DNA from 2 places in the Streptomyces capitiformicae genome. Region 2 is predicted to be linked to the other one. Evidence: riboswitches for the same ligand, from Rfam matches in the RefSeq annotation. Region 2 holds a riboswitch; the other holds the start of a gene.

Region 1 (7,128 bases), 1.8 Mb from region 2:
GACTTCGACCCGGGCTCGAACATCGTGGACGTATATGTACGGGCGCTGAGGAAGAAGCTTGGCGCAGGGCAGTTGGAGACGGTGAGGGGCATGGGCTACCGGCTCCCCACGTGAAGCTTCTTTCATCGAGGGCTCATCCCGGGCTCACCGCCCGTTTGAACCCTTGATGACGTGACCCTGAACTTCCGCCTGACCGCGTCGCTGTGCGTGGCCCTCTCCCTCTGCTCCCTCCTCGTCGTCCCCGGAAACTTCCCGGGGCTGGGCGGGGAGGCCCGCCTCACCCTCGCGGTCTTCGCGCTGGCGACGGCCGCCTGGATCGGCACCCCGATCGACGACACCTACATCGCCCTCGGTGCCGGACTCGCCCTGACGGCGACCGGGGTCATCAGCAGCGACACCCTCTTCGGCACCCTCGGCGACTCGACGGTGTGGCTGCTGATCTGCGCGTTCGTGCTGGCGGCGGCGGTGACCCGGACCGGGCTCGCGGGGCGGGCGGCGGCGTTCCTGGTGAGCGGGGCGCGCAGCATGAGGCAGTTGGCGCACCTGACGACGGCCGCGCTGGTGGTGACGGCGTTCGCGGTGCCCGCCACCTCCGGCCGGGCGGCCCTCGCACTGCCGGTGTTCCTGGCCCTCGCCAAGGTGCTGGCCGACCGGAAACGACTGGTCGTGATGCTGGCGCTGCTGTTCCCGACCGTGATTCTTCTGTCAGCGGTGGCGACTCTGATCGGAGCGGGCGCGCATCTGATCACGGTGTCGGTGCTGTGGGAGGCGACCGGCGACCGGATCGGCTTCACCGAGTGGCTGCTGCTGGGCCTGCCGCTGGCGATCGTGTCGTCCCATCTGGCGGCCGAGGCGGTACTGCTGACGACGACCCGGCGCGCGGACCGCCGCGGTCCGGTACGGATCACGGTCGAGGACATCCAGCACCACAGTGAGCAGCCGGTCACCGGCCCCTGGTCCCCCGCCGAGTCGCGCTGCGCCCTGCTGCTGGCCACGGTGGTGGTCCTGTGGTGCGCCGAGCCCCTCCACCGGGTGCCGCCGGCCGTGGTGGCGCTGATCGGCGCGATCGTCGCGTCCTCGCCCGCGCTGGGCACCGTACGGCTGAAGGACGCGTTGCGGACGGTGCCCTGGTCGATGCTGCTCTTCATGGCCGCGACCATGGCGATGGGTGTCGCGCTCAGTGACTCGGGGGCGGCGAAGTGGCTGGTCGCCGGGCTGCCCTCGGCGGTCACTCCGCTGGTGTTCCTGGTGGCGGTCGTGGTGCTCAGCACGGCCGCCCATCTCGTCCTGCAGTCCCGTTCGGCACGGTCGTCGGTGCTCGTTCCCCTGGTCGTCGCGGCGGCCGTGGGCGCCGGGGTCAACCCGGTGGCGGCCGCGCTCGCGTCCACCGCCGCCGCGGGTTTCTGCCACACCCTGTCGGCCTCCGCGAAGCCGGTCGCGCTCTTCGCCGATCTCCCCGGAACGCCCACCTACACGCCACGCGACCTGCTCCGTCTGTCCGCCGTCCTGGCCCCGCTGACCGCCGCCCTCGTCGTCCTCTTCGCCGTCGCGGTCTGGCCGCTGCTGGGCGTACCGCTGGCCCGCCCGTGACACGGCGGCCCCTGATGACTCCACGCACCCACGACCCCAAGGAGCCCTGAGAACCATGCTGAACCGAGTAGCCGTAGCCCCCAGTGGCTTCAAGGAGTCCCTGTCCGCCGAGGCCGCCGCCGAGGCCATCGCGGCGGGCGTCCGCCGGGTCGTGCCCGACGCCGAGGTCGACCTCATCCCCCTGGTGGACGGCGGTGAGGGCACGGCCGCCGCGCTGGCCGCCTCGACCGGCGGTCGCCTCGTCGCCCTGCCCGCGACGGGCCCGATCGGTGAGCCGGTGGGCACCCACTTCGCCCTTCTCGGCACCGGCGACACGGAGGACCCGGGAACGGCCGTCGTCGAGATGGCCGCCGTCGCCGGGCTCTCCCTCGTGCCGCGCGGCCTGCGTGATCCCGGCGCGACCACCACGTACGGCGTCGGTGAGCTGATGCGCGCCGCGCTCGACACCGGTGTACGGCGGATCCTGGTCGGCTGTGGCGACTCGGGCACCTCGGACGGCGGTGCCGGTGCCCTCCAGGCGCTGGGTGCGCGGCTGCTGGACGCGGACGGGTACGAACTCCCTCCGGGAGGAAGGGAGTTGACCCGGCTGAGCCGTATCGACCCGGCCGCTCTGGACCCCCGTCTCAAGGACGTGGAACTGCTCGTCGCCTGCAACCCGTTCAACGTGCTGTGCGGCCAACGCGGCGTCGTCCGTGTCTTCGGCCCGCAGAAAGGCGCGACGCCCGCGCAGGTCGAGGAGTTGTCCGCCGCGCTGGAGAACTGGGCGGACGTGCTCACTCGCGACCTCGCCCCTGTCGGCACCGACCTCCGCCACGGCCCCGGCACCGGCGCCTCCGGCGGTCTCGGCGCCGGTCTGGCCGCCCTGGGAGCCCGGCTGCTCCCCCGTTTCGACGTCCTCCTGGCCCATCTCGACCTCGACGCCCGCCTCGCCCGCGCCGACCTGGTGATCACCGCCGAGGGCGCCCTCGACCACCAGACTCCCCGGGGCAAGGTCCCCGCCGAAGTGGCCCGCCGGGCCAAGCTGCACGCCCGGCCGGTCCTGGCCCTCGCGGGCACCCTGGGCGAGGGGGCGCACGAGGTGCCGGGCGTGGACGCGTACACCGGCATCCTGCCCGCGCCGATGGCTCTCGCCGAGGCCATTTTCCGCGCGAGCGAACTCCTCACGGACGCCACCGAACGGGCGCTGCGGATGGTGTTGTTGGGGGCGCGGGTGACGGAGGCGAGGTCCTACGCGTCGCCCGGCGGCCCCCCGCGGTTCACTTCTTCTTCCAGCACCACTGTGTGATCGAGGCCGGCTTGGGGATGGAGCCGATGAGCGACCCGTACATTCCGGTCTTGCGCACGATCTGCCGCTCCGCGCCGCTCTCGGTCTTCCCGTACCAGACCTTCGTGGTGCGGTTCCACACCGAGCGCGCGAACCGCTTGGGGTCGCGCGGCTTCCACACGCCCTTGCCGCACCTGTGGCTGTCGGTCGCCTTCACCGACCACGCGCCCTGGCCCCGCTTGAAGTCCTTCTTGCCCCACAGGCACAGATGCCCCTGGACGCAGTCCCTCTTCGCGGACGCCGCCACCTCACCGGCTTCGGCCGCCCGCGCCTGAGTCCCGCCGCCCGACAGCACCGCGGCCGCCGCCATCGCCGAGGCGGCCGCGAACACCCCTATCCGATTCTTCCCGTTGGTCATCTGCTCTCCCCCTGGTGATCGGCCCACCGGACCGACCGATCACTCTAGCCACCCCCCTCTTCCCCGAACACATGTCCCCTGAGCCAATGTCCGCGGATCAGACAGCTCAGACAGCTCAGACAGCTCAGACAGCTCAGACAGCGGGTACGCAACGCCCGTCCACCGTGCGGTAGTCCCACTTGGCGCCCTGCCGCACCAACTCCTTGACGGCGCCCACGAACCGCTCCACGTGCTCGTCGGGCGTACCCGCCCCGAAGCTCACCCGGATCGCGTTGAGGGACTTCTCACCGGGCGCGGCCTCGGGGGCACCGCACTCGCCCTGGGCCTCCGGGGCGCTCCCGAGCAGCGTGCGGACCAGGGGATGGGCGCAGAAGAGACCGTCGCGTACGCCGATGCCGTACTCGGCGGAGAGGGCGGCGGCGAAGTGGGAGCTGTTCCAGCCGTCGACGACGAAGGAGATGACGCCGACACGCGGGGCGTCGTCCCCGAAGAGGGAGAGGACACGCACCTCCGGCACCTCGGCGAGACCGGCGCGCACGGTGTCGATCAGGTACTGCTCACGCGCGACCAGCGTGTCGAACCCGGCCTCGGTGAGGGCCTTGCAGGCGGAGGCGATGGAGTAGGCGCCGATGACGTTGGGCGAGCCGGCCTCGTGCCGAGCGGCGGTGACATGCCACTCGACGTCGACCCCGCCGTCGGCCCGCCGGGCCACCTTGCGGGAGGCGCCGCCACCGGCCAGGTACGGCTCGGCCTCGCTGAGCCAGTCCGCCCGCCCGGCGAGGACGCCCGACCCGAACGGCGCGTACAGCTTGTGCCCCGAGAACGCGACCCAGTCGACAGCCAACTCCCGTACCGATACGGGGTGATGGGGCGCCAGCTGAGCGGCGTCGAGCACGATCCGCGCCCCGTGCACGTGCGCGGCGGCGGCGAGCTCACGCACCGGCCAGATCTCGCCGGTGACGTTCGACGCACCGGTGACACAGACGAGGGCGGGGCCGTGCGGGTCACGGTCGACGAGCGCCCGCTCCAGCGTGGCCACGGCCTCGGCGGGCGTACGCGGCGCGTCGAGGTAGGTGACCCGCGCGTCGCGCCACGGCAGCAGCGAGGCGTGGTGCTCGGTCTCGAAGACGAAGACCTGGCAGTCGGCGGGCAAAGCGGCGGCGAGGAGGTTGAGCGAGTCGGTGGTCGACCGCGTGAACACGACCTGGTCGTCCTCCCGGCAGTCGAGGAACTCGGCGACCGTACGGCGGGCGTTCTCGAACAGGTCGGTGGACAGCTGCGACAGGTACCCGGCGCCCCGGTGCACGCTCCCGTAGTACGGGGCGTACGCCGCCACGTCGTCCCACACCCGCTGCAGCGCGGGGGCGCTGGCGGCGTAGTCGAGCGCGGCGTAGGTGACCTCGCCGCCGGTGACGAGCGGGACGGTGACATCCCGACCCAGAACGGGCAGCAGGGTGCAAACGGACTGGTCGGCGGCAAGGGTGGAGACAGACATGGCGGAACTCCCGTGAAGGCAGGCGGAATTCACCGGCGAGCGGACATGGCTCTGCGGCGGTGAGGGGAAAAGGGGTGTGCGGAGGCGGGGCTCTGCGGCCCTATCGCATTCGCTTGCTCACGGAAGGCTCCTCGACGACCGCGCTTGCCGAGGACCTCGCTGCCCACGGCCTGGTCTTCACCCGGGGCACCCCGCCACGGACGGAGGGTTGCCGGACAGCCGGCCGGGGCCTTGTGGCTGTCACTCATGACCTGACGAAGAACGTACGTGACGTGATCGCCGCGGCGCAACTCCTGTCCGGATACCGGAACAAGGGCGCCTCATAGCTCGGGAAGTTGGCGTGGTTTGGCGGGTGCGGGTGGGTGGGGGCTTGTCGCGCAGTTCCCCGCGCCCCTGAAAAGCAGGGGCTGCGCCCCGTGCTTTTCGTCTTTTAGGGGCGCGGGGAACTGCGCGAGCAACCCACCACCCACCCGCACCCGAAAAGGCACCCGGGGGGGTCGAAGGGGCGCAGCCCCTGGGGATGGGACGGGTAGGGGCGGCGGGGGCGCTACCGGTTGGTGGCCGCGACCCACCGTTCGAGGACCGTCCGCGCCGCCCCCGAGTCGATCGACTCGGCGGCCCGCTCCATGCCACCCCGCAGCTGCTCCGCCAGCGTCCCTGCCCCCGGCTCCAGCGCCACCAGCGCCGCCGCCGAGTTCAACAGCACCGCATCCCGCACCGGCCCGGTCTCCCCACCCAGCAACCGCCGCGCGACATCCGCGTTGTAGGACGCGTCGGCCCCGCGCAACGCCTCGACCGGCACCAGATCCAGCCCCACATCCCGCGGATCGAAGGACTCCTCCGTCACCTTGCCGTCCCGTACGACCCACACCCGGGACGTGGCCGTCGTGGTCAGCTCGTCGAGACCGTCGTCGCCCCGGAAGACGAGCGACGAGTTGCCGCGCTCGGCGAAGACACCGGCCATGATCGGCGCCATACGGGGGTCTGCCACACCGACCGCCTGGGCCTTGACCATCGCGGGGTTGGCCAGCGGCCCCAGCGCGTTGAACACGGTCCGGATGCCCAACTGCCCGCGCGCCGCGGCCACATGCCGCAGCGCCGGGTGGAACTTCACCGCGAAGCAGAAGGTGATCCCGGCCTCCTCGGCGACCTCCGCCACCCGCTTCGGCGTCAGCTCCAGATTGACACCGAGCTTCTCCAGCACATCGGACGCACCGGACGCCGACGAAGCGGCCCGGTTGCCGTGTTTGACGACCTTCGCCCCCGTACCGGCGACGACGATCGACGACATCGTGGAGATGTTGACCGTCTTGGCGCCGTCCCCGCCCGTACCGACGATGTCGACGGTCTTACCCGACACCTCGATGACGTTGGCGTGCTCGTACAGCGCCCGCACCAGCCCGGTGATCTCCTCGACGGTCTCGCCCTTGGCCCGCAGCGCCACCACGAACCCGGCGATCTGCGCGTCCGTCGCCTCGCCGCGCATGATCTGGTCCATCGCCCAGAACGTCGCGCCGGCGTCCTGGTCGCGCCCGGACAGCAGCGCGTTCAGCACCTCGGGCCAGGAACGGCCCGCCGCGGTGTCGCCTCCAGCGGGGGTCACAGCGCTCATAAGGCCGCTCCTGAGTGTCGTAGATCACAGACATGGATCAGAACAGTGTGAACCCCACCCTATCCAGCTCCACGCACGGCGAAGGGCCCCCGTCCGAAGATCGGACGGGGGCCCTTCGACCGTGGTGTGGCGAAGCGAGCCGGCGATCAGGCCGGCAGGCGATCAGTGGTGGCCGTGGCCGCTCGTGATCTCCTTGTACTCCTCGACGGTGGGCTTGGCGATCTGGCTGTCCTCGCCGTAGTAGCCCCTGTTGAGCTTGACCCGGAGCTTCTCGCGGCGCGTGATCTTGCGGGCGACACCGTTCTCGTCGACCGCGGGACCGATCTCGGCCGGCGCGTACTGCTCGTGCGCGGTGAGCGTGTGCAGCTGCTCCTGGCTGAGCGGCTCGTGGACCTCGATGAACTCACCGTGCGGCAGGCGCTTGATGATGCCGGTCTCGCGACCGTGCAGGATCTTGTCCCTGTCCCGGCGCTGCAGGCCGAGGCAGATCCGCTTGGTGATGATGAACGCGAGGACCGGGGCCACGAAGAACGCGATCCGGACGAACCAGGTGATGGCGTTGATCGACAGGTGGAAGTGGGTCGCCCAGAGGTCGTTTCCACCACCGATCAGCAGAACCATGTACCAGGTGATCCACGCGACACCGAAGGCCGTACGGGTCGGGGCGTTGCGCGGGCGGTCCAGGATGTGGTGCTCGCGCTTGTCGCCGGTGACCCAGGACTCGATGAACGGGTAGACCGCGATCGCGA
Region 2 (7,128 bases):
GCGAAGCCCCGGGCGGTACTGGAACAACTCCAGCAGACGGCTTCCACGGCGGACCAGCGGTCGGGATCGTAGACAGCGGCGGCGTTGTCAGTGGGCTCCGTTACGGTTTCGGGCATGGAGGAGATGGCGGAGCTCGACGCGCGTGAACAGGCCATCCTCGCGCTGGAGCGCCAGGGCTGGCCCGGCCCCGGCGCCAAGGAGCGCGCGATACGGGAGCGGCTGGGCCTGGCCCCGGTGCGCTACTACCAGCTGCTCAACGCCCTCCTCGACGACGAGCGCGCCCTCGCCCATGACCCGGTGACCGTGAACCGGCTGCGCAGGGTGCGGGAGGCGCGCAGAGCGGAGCGGTGACGTGGGGTGGCGTGATGTGGGGAGGTGCCGGCCGGTGACGCGCGGATAAGGTCGAGTCATGGGCAGCGAACAGGATTCCCCCGTCACCTTGCCGACACCCGTGACCCCCGCCGGGCGTGACGCGCTGGACGCGATGCTCCGTCACCCCGGCCGGGCGGTGATCGCGCTCGACTTCGACGGCACCCTCGCGCCGATCGTGCCCGACCCCGAGCAGGCCCGCGCCCACCCCGACGCGGTCGCCGCACTGGCGGCGCTCGCCCCGAAGGTGGCCTCCGTCGCCGTCATCACCGGCCGTCCGGCCGATGTCGCCGTCCGCTACGGCGGCTTCGCCGGCGTCCCCGGCCTGGAGCACCTCACCGTCCTCGGCCACTACGGCGCCGAACGCTGGGACGCCGCCACGGGCACGGTCAGCGCTCCGCCCCCGCACCCGGGGGTGACGGCGGTACGGGATGAACTGCCCGGCCTCCTCGCCGGAATGGCCGGAATGGCCGGGATGGCCGGGATGGGGGCGTGGATCGAGGACAAGGGAAGGGCCGTCGCCGTCCACACACGGCGGGCCGACGACCCTCAGGCCATGTTCGAAGCGCTGCGCGCACCTCTCGGAGAGCTGGCCACCCGCCATGGCCTGATCGTCGAGCCGGGCCGCTTGGTCCTGGAACTCCGCCCACCGGGCATGGACAAGGGCGTAGCCCTCCGCGACTACCTCCGGGAAGTCTCCGCCGAGTCCGTCCTCTACGCCGGCGACGACCTCGGCGACCTCCCCGCCTTCGCGACGCTGGAAAAGCTGCGTACGGAGGGCACACCGGGTCTGCTGGTCTGCAGCGGCAGCACGGAGGTGACAGAACTCTCGGAGCGAGCGGACGTGGTGGTGGACGGCCCACAGGGCGTGGTGGCCTTGCTGGTATCAATCGCCGAGTGCCTCTAGAGGGTGGTTCGGCGGGTGCGGGCGCGTGAGGGCTGGTGCGTGGGCGCTGGTGCGTGGGGGCTGGTCGCGCAGTTCCCCGCGCCCCTGAAAGACACGGCCCCTGCGGGCCGAAAAGCACGGGGCGCAGCCCCTGCTTTTCAGGGGCGCGGGGAACTGCGCGAGCGACCACAACTCACCCGCACCCGCCGACGAACAGCTCCCCCGAGCTATCAGGCACTCTCCAACCCACGAAGCTGATCCAAGAACCACCGGGTCGGCGGCAACGCGGTCCCCGCGGCGGCCAGCCGCTTCGTGCGTTCGGCCCGTTCGTCCGCCGGCATGGACAGCGCCTGGTGCAGCGCGGCCGCGGTGCCGCTCACGTCATACGGGTTCACCACGATCGCGTCGTCGCCCAACTCCTCGTACGCCCCCGCCTCCCGCGACAGCACCAGCACGCACCCCTCGTCGGAGACGACCGGCATCTCCTTGGCGACGAGGTTCATACCGTCCCGGATGGGGTTGACGAGGGCCACGTCGGCCAGCCGGTACGCCGCCAGGGACCGTGCGAAGTCGTCCTTGACGTGCAGGACGACCGGGGTCCAACCCGGCGTCCCGTACCGCTCGTTGATCTCGTGCGCGACCCGCTGGACCTCGGCCGTGTACTCCCGGTACACGGCGAGGTCCTGCCGGGACGGGTAGGCGAAGGCGACGTGCACGACGCGCTCGCGCCAGGAGGGCTGGTCGTCGAGGAGCTGCCGGTACGCCAGCAGGCCCCGCACGATGTTCTTGGAGAGTTCCGTGCGGTCGACGCGGACGATCGTGCGGCGTGGGGTGCCGTCCGGGGCCGTCCCGATCTGCTCCCGCAGCGCGACCATGCGTGCGTCGACGTCCGCCTCGTGGGCGCGGGCGCGCAGGAAGTCCGCGTCGGCGCCGAGTCCGTGTACGCCGATCCTGGTGCCGGACGGGATCCCGGGGCCCAGCACGGCGTGACAGCACTCGGTGAACGCGTCCGCCCAGCGCCGGGTGAGGAACGCGGCCCGGTCGGCGCCGAGGATCCCGCTCAGCACCTGCGCGGCGATGTCGTCGGGGAGCAGCCGGAAGTAGTCCACCGGCGCCCACGGGGTGTGCGAGAAGTGGCCGATCCGCAAGTCGGGGCGGAGCTCGCGCAGCATCCGGGGCGCGAGGACCAAGTGGTAGTCCTGGATGAGCACCGCCGCGCCGTCCGCCGCCTCCTCCGCCAGCGCCTCGGCGAAGGAGTGGTTGTACGACTCGTACGCCGCCCACTGCGCGCGGAACTCGGCACCGAAGGACGGTTCCAGCGGGGTCTGGTACAGCATGTGGTGCACGAACCACAGCGTGGAGTTGGCGACGCCGTTGTACGCGTCGTGGTGCACGTCGGCGGGGATGTCCAGCATCCGTACGCCGGGCTCGCCGATGCCTCGCCGTACGGCCTCTCGGTCGCCGGCGCCGAGGGCCGAGCAGACCCATACCGCGCCGGCGTCCGGGTCGATCGCGGAAAGGCCCGACACGAGGCCGCCACCACCGCGCTTCGCTGTGATTTCGCCGGTTGCCACGTCCAGGGTGTACGAGACGGGGCCGCGGTTGGAGGCGACGAGGATCTGTGCACCTTGCGTTGATGCCATAGGGCTCAACCTAGCCAAGGGGTTCGGTGGGCAAACGTACGGGTTGGGCTGGATGCCGGTGCCCAGCGGGGTGAGGGGTGCCTGTGCGTTGGCGGGTGCGGGCAGGTGGGGCTTGTCGCGCCCCGCGGCGGAGCCGCATATCGATACAGCCCCGCGCCCCTGAAAAGCAGGGGCTGCGCCCCGTGCTTGTCGGCCCGCAGGGCCGTGTCTTTCAGGCGCGCCGGGGAACTGCGCGAGCAACCACAAACCACCCGCAGCCGTCACTTCACAGCTCGGCCCCCTTCATCACGCGGCCCTTCGTTTCATGTACTCCGCGATCTCCACCATCGGCGGCCTCTCCTCCATGTCCACCGAGTGCGTGCGGGGCTCGAAGCCCTGCTCGCCTCGTTCGAACTGGGTCAGCACCGGACGGATGAGGTGGCCGCGGGCCAGCCTCAGTTGGGCGGTGCGGTAAATGGCCGCGGACATACGGCCGAGGGCCTGGCCGTCCTGGTGGCGGTGTTTGCGGACGCCGACGTCGACCTGGGCGAGGGCGTCGAGGCCGACCAGGTGCAGGGCGTCGACGAGCATGCCCAACTCCACGCCGTAGCCGACGGGGAACGGGAGCTGTTCCAGCAGGGAGCGGCGGGCCGCGTACTCGCCGCCGAGTGGCTGGACGAAACCGGCGAGCTGCGGCCAGTGCATGTTCAGCAGGGGGCGCGCCATCAGTTCCGTCACCCGGCCGCCCTGGCCGGCGGCAGAGCCGAGGGGGCGGTCGTACATCGCCTTGACGAGGTCGACACCGGGGTCGGTGAGCAGGGGGCCGACGATCCCGGAGACGAAGTCGGACGAGAACTCCTTCAGGTCCGCGTCGACGAAGCAGACGATGTCGCCGGTCGTGACGAGCAGCGAGCGCCACAGGACCTCGCCCTTGCCGGGCACGGTCGGGATGCGCGGGAGTATCTCGTCGCGGTGGACGACCTTCGCCCCAGCCGCGGCGGCCACCTGGGACGTTCGATCGGTGGAACCGGAGTCGACGACCACGATCTCGTCGACGAGCGGGACCTGTTGCATGAGGTCGTGGCGGATGATCGCGACGATCTCGCCGACCGTCGCCTCCTCGTTGAGCGCGGGCAGGACGACACTGACCGTCTGGCCGGTGGCCCGTTTCGCGGCCATGATCTTGTGGAGCGGGCGGTCGGTCACGGACCAGGAGCGGGTGCTCAGCCAGCGCTCGACTTCGTTCAGCACAGTGCGCGGCTCCTCTGCGGTGTGAGCGGTGTGATGCGTCTCGCGGTTCGGACGGCTCCCTCAACTGTCGTGGCCTTCGGTTACAGTCTTGGACAACGCTGATGACCATCGCATGTCGAGGGTCGTTTGCGTATACAACCAAATACCGCTCATCCAGAGGGGCAGAGGGATACGGCCCGATGAAGCCCCGGCAACCCTCCAGCCGGTCTCGTAGCGATCACTGCCACAGGCGCGTGACGCACGTGGCGATTCGCACCGCGAGGCTCCCGGCTAGGGAAGGTGCCAAATCCGTCTCACGGCGAGATGCGTCGTGAGGAAGATGAGGAGAAAGGGCCTCGCCTCACATGGCTGTGCAGACTGTTGCAAGCTCCACGAACTCCACCGTCGACCTCGGTTCCGCCGCGGCCCTGAGCTGCCGCGAGTGCGGTCACCAAGTACCCCTCGGCCCGGTCTTCGCCTGCGAGGAGTGTTTCGGGCCGCTGGAGATCGCGTACGACTTCTCCGCGTACGACACGGAGGAGCTGCGCAAGAAGATCGAGTCCGGCCCGGCGAACATCTGGCGTTACGCCCCCCTGCTGCCCGTCCCGGCCGACGTGGCCGACAAGCCGAACATCAACCCCGGCTGGACCCAGCTCGTCAAGGCCGACAACCTCGCGCGTGAGCTCGGCGTCGACGCCGGCAAGCTGTTCGTCAAGGACGACTCCGGCAATCCGACGCACTCCTTCAAGGACCGCGTCGTCGCCCAGGCACTGGAGGCCGCCCGCGCCTTCGGCTTCACCACGCTCTCCTGCTCCTCCACCGGCAACCTCGCCGGTGCCGTCGGCGCCGCCGCCGCCCGCGCCGGCTTCCGCTCCTGCGTGTTCATCCCGCACGACTTGGAGCAGGGCAAGGTCGTCATGGCCGCGGTCTACGGCGGCGAGCTCGTCGGTATCCAGGGCAACTACGACGACGTGAACCGCTTCTGCTCCGAGCTGATCGGCGACCCGGCCGGCGAGGGCTGGGGCTTCGTCAACGTCAACCTGCGGCCGTACTACGCCGAGGGCTCCAAGACGCTGGCGTACGAGATCTGCGAGCAGCTCGGCTGGCGGCTGCCGGACCAGCTCGTCGTGCCCATCGCCTCCGGGTCGCAGCTCACGAAGATCGACAAGGGGCTCCAGGAGCTGATCAAGCTCGGGCTCGTCGAGGACAAGCCGTACAAGATCTTCGGTGCGCAGGCCGAGGGCTGCTCGCCGGTGTCCGTCGCGTTCAAGGCGGGCCACGACGTCGTACGGCCGCAGAAGCCGGACACGATCGCGAAGTCGCTCGCGATCGGCAACCCGGCGGATGGTCCTTACGTTCTCGATATCGCTCGGCGCACCGGTGGGGCGGTCGAGGACGTGACCGATGAGCAGATCGTGGACGCGATCAAGCTGCTCGCGCGGACGGAGGGGATCTTCGCGGAGACCGCGGGCGGGGTGACCGTCGGTGTGACCCGGAAGCTCATTGAGAGCGGGGTTCTTGATCCCTCTCTCACCACGGTCGTTCTCAACACGGGTGACGGGCTCAAGACGTTGGATGCGGTGGCCGGGACCGGGCTTACTGCGACGATTCGTCCCAACCTTGAGTCGTTCCGTGAGGCTGGTCTTGCGTAAGAGCTGCTAGTCGTTCGGCTGCGGGCAGGTGGGGGCTTGTCGCGCCCACGCGGCGGCAGCCGCGCATTCAATACCGCCCCGCGCCCCTTAGGTTCGCCGCACTCCCCGGAGGTCACAAGTCATGTCCGTCAATGTCCGCATCCCGACCATTCTTCGCACCTACACCGGTGGTCAGGCCGAGGTTCAGGCCGAAGGGGCCACCCTCGCCGAGGTCATCGCCGATCTGGAGAAGAACCACACCGGGATCGCTGCCCGGGTTCTGGACGACCAGGGCAAGTTGCGGCGGTTCGTGAATGTGTACGTGAATGACGATGATGTCCGGTTCGAGCAGGGGCTGGAGACGGCGACCCCGGATGGGGCCGGCGTCTCGATCATCCCGGCTGTCGCGGGTGGCTGACCTTCGTTCAGTACTCGCCGGTAGTAACCGTGGGTAACACTGGTTACTCGCTGTTCATCGAATTGCCCCCTCCGCGAGAGAAGCGGAGGGGGTAATTCTCTATGGTTGAGCGCGGTAGAGTTGGGGAACCCGGTTCGATCGCCGTAGTGATTTCATGCCGGGCGCATATCTGATCGCGCCGCACGCCCTATGTGAAGTAGCCAAAGTGTGCACGGCATTTGCGTGTTTCGTTCCTTTTATGGAGCCCGACTTGCCCTGAATTCGGGCGAATTGTTCGTACATTCCCGAACCCGCGTGTCCAGATTTCTCGTCCGATTGACCTGTTGCAGACGGCAGTTGGACAGATACATTCAGCCGCGGTCGACGCGTTCCGGCGCACACCCCCAACCGTTGGGGGGTGAGGTCTGACCCGGATCCGCGAAGTGCGGATCTGCGCAAGGGCCAGTAATAGGGGAGTTAGGCATGGCTCAGGGCACCGTCAAGTGGTTCAACGCGGAGAAGGGGTACGGCTTCATCGCGGTCGACGGTGGTGCGGATGTATTCGTCCACTACAGCGCGATCCAGATGGACGGTTACCGCACCCTGGAAGAGGGCCAGCGGGTCGAGTTCGAGATCTCGCAGGGTCAGAAGGGGCCGCAGGCGGACATGGTCCGACTGGCGGCCGCTGAAGTAACGCGCCGGGTTCAACGCAGCGACGTTCTTCGTTCTTCTTCGGAGGGCTCGCATCCCGTCAGGGGTGCGAGCCCTCTGGTGTGTGCGGACTCCGTGTCGGGGCGGGGGCGGGGGCGGGGGCGCGTGCGCGGTCGTGTGCGAGGTCGCGTCCGGGCGCGCGGGGGGCGCGTTCACCTGCGGATCACCGGCTGACTACCGAGAGCCGCTTGCACTCGCATGGGTCGAGTGCTAATCATTGGCGTTAGCACTCTGAAGGTGAGAGTGACAACGAGGACCGGGTCGGTGAGGCCCGCAGGCCGG

Evidence for each region. A riboswitch is a leader RNA that binds a small molecule or an ion and turns the genes downstream of it on or off. The one in region 2 is predicted to bind S-adenosylmethionine.
Region 1: it holds a riboswitch for S-adenosylmethionine, as region 2 does, so the genes downstream of both, CES90_RS02775 (aminotransferase class V-fold PLP-dependent enzyme) here and thrC (threonine synthase) in region 2, are expected to answer to the same signal.

Annotation. Positions count from the first base shown of each region.
Region 1 is NZ_CP022161.1:635,911-643,038, forward strand. It holds gene CES90_RS02755 (response regulator transcription factor) at 1-114, shown strand, start outside; gene CES90_RS02760 (SLC13 family permease) at 172-1,590, shown strand; gene CES90_RS02765 (glycerate kinase family protein) at 1,646-2,875, shown strand; gene CES90_RS02770 (peptidase inhibitor family I36 protein) at 2,847-3,272, opposite strand; gene CES90_RS02775 (aminotransferase class V-fold PLP-dependent enzyme) at 3,406-4,767, opposite strand; SAM riboswitch class IV at 4,903-5,019, opposite strand; gene trpD (anthranilate phosphoribosyltransferase) at 5,315-6,379, opposite strand; gene qcrB (cytochrome bc1 complex cytochrome b subunit) at 6,542-7,128, opposite strand, start outside.
Region 2 is NZ_CP022161.1:2,421,006-2,428,133, reverse strand. It holds gene CES90_RS10675 (extracellular solute-binding protein) at 1-72, shown strand, start outside; gene CES90_RS10670 (DUF3263 domain-containing protein) at 124-351, shown strand; gene otsB (trehalose-phosphatase) at 410-1,276, shown strand; gene CES90_RS10660 (alpha,alpha-trehalose-phosphate synthase (UDP-forming)) at 1,486-2,898, opposite strand; gene CES90_RS10655 (glucosyl-3-phosphoglycerate synthase) at 3,184-4,128, opposite strand; SAM riboswitch class I at 4,275-4,454, shown strand; gene thrC (threonine synthase) at 4,473-5,759, shown strand; gene CES90_RS10645 (MoaD/ThiS family protein) at 5,881-6,156, shown strand; partial or broken gene CES90_RS10640 (cold-shock protein) at 6,619-6,819, shown strand.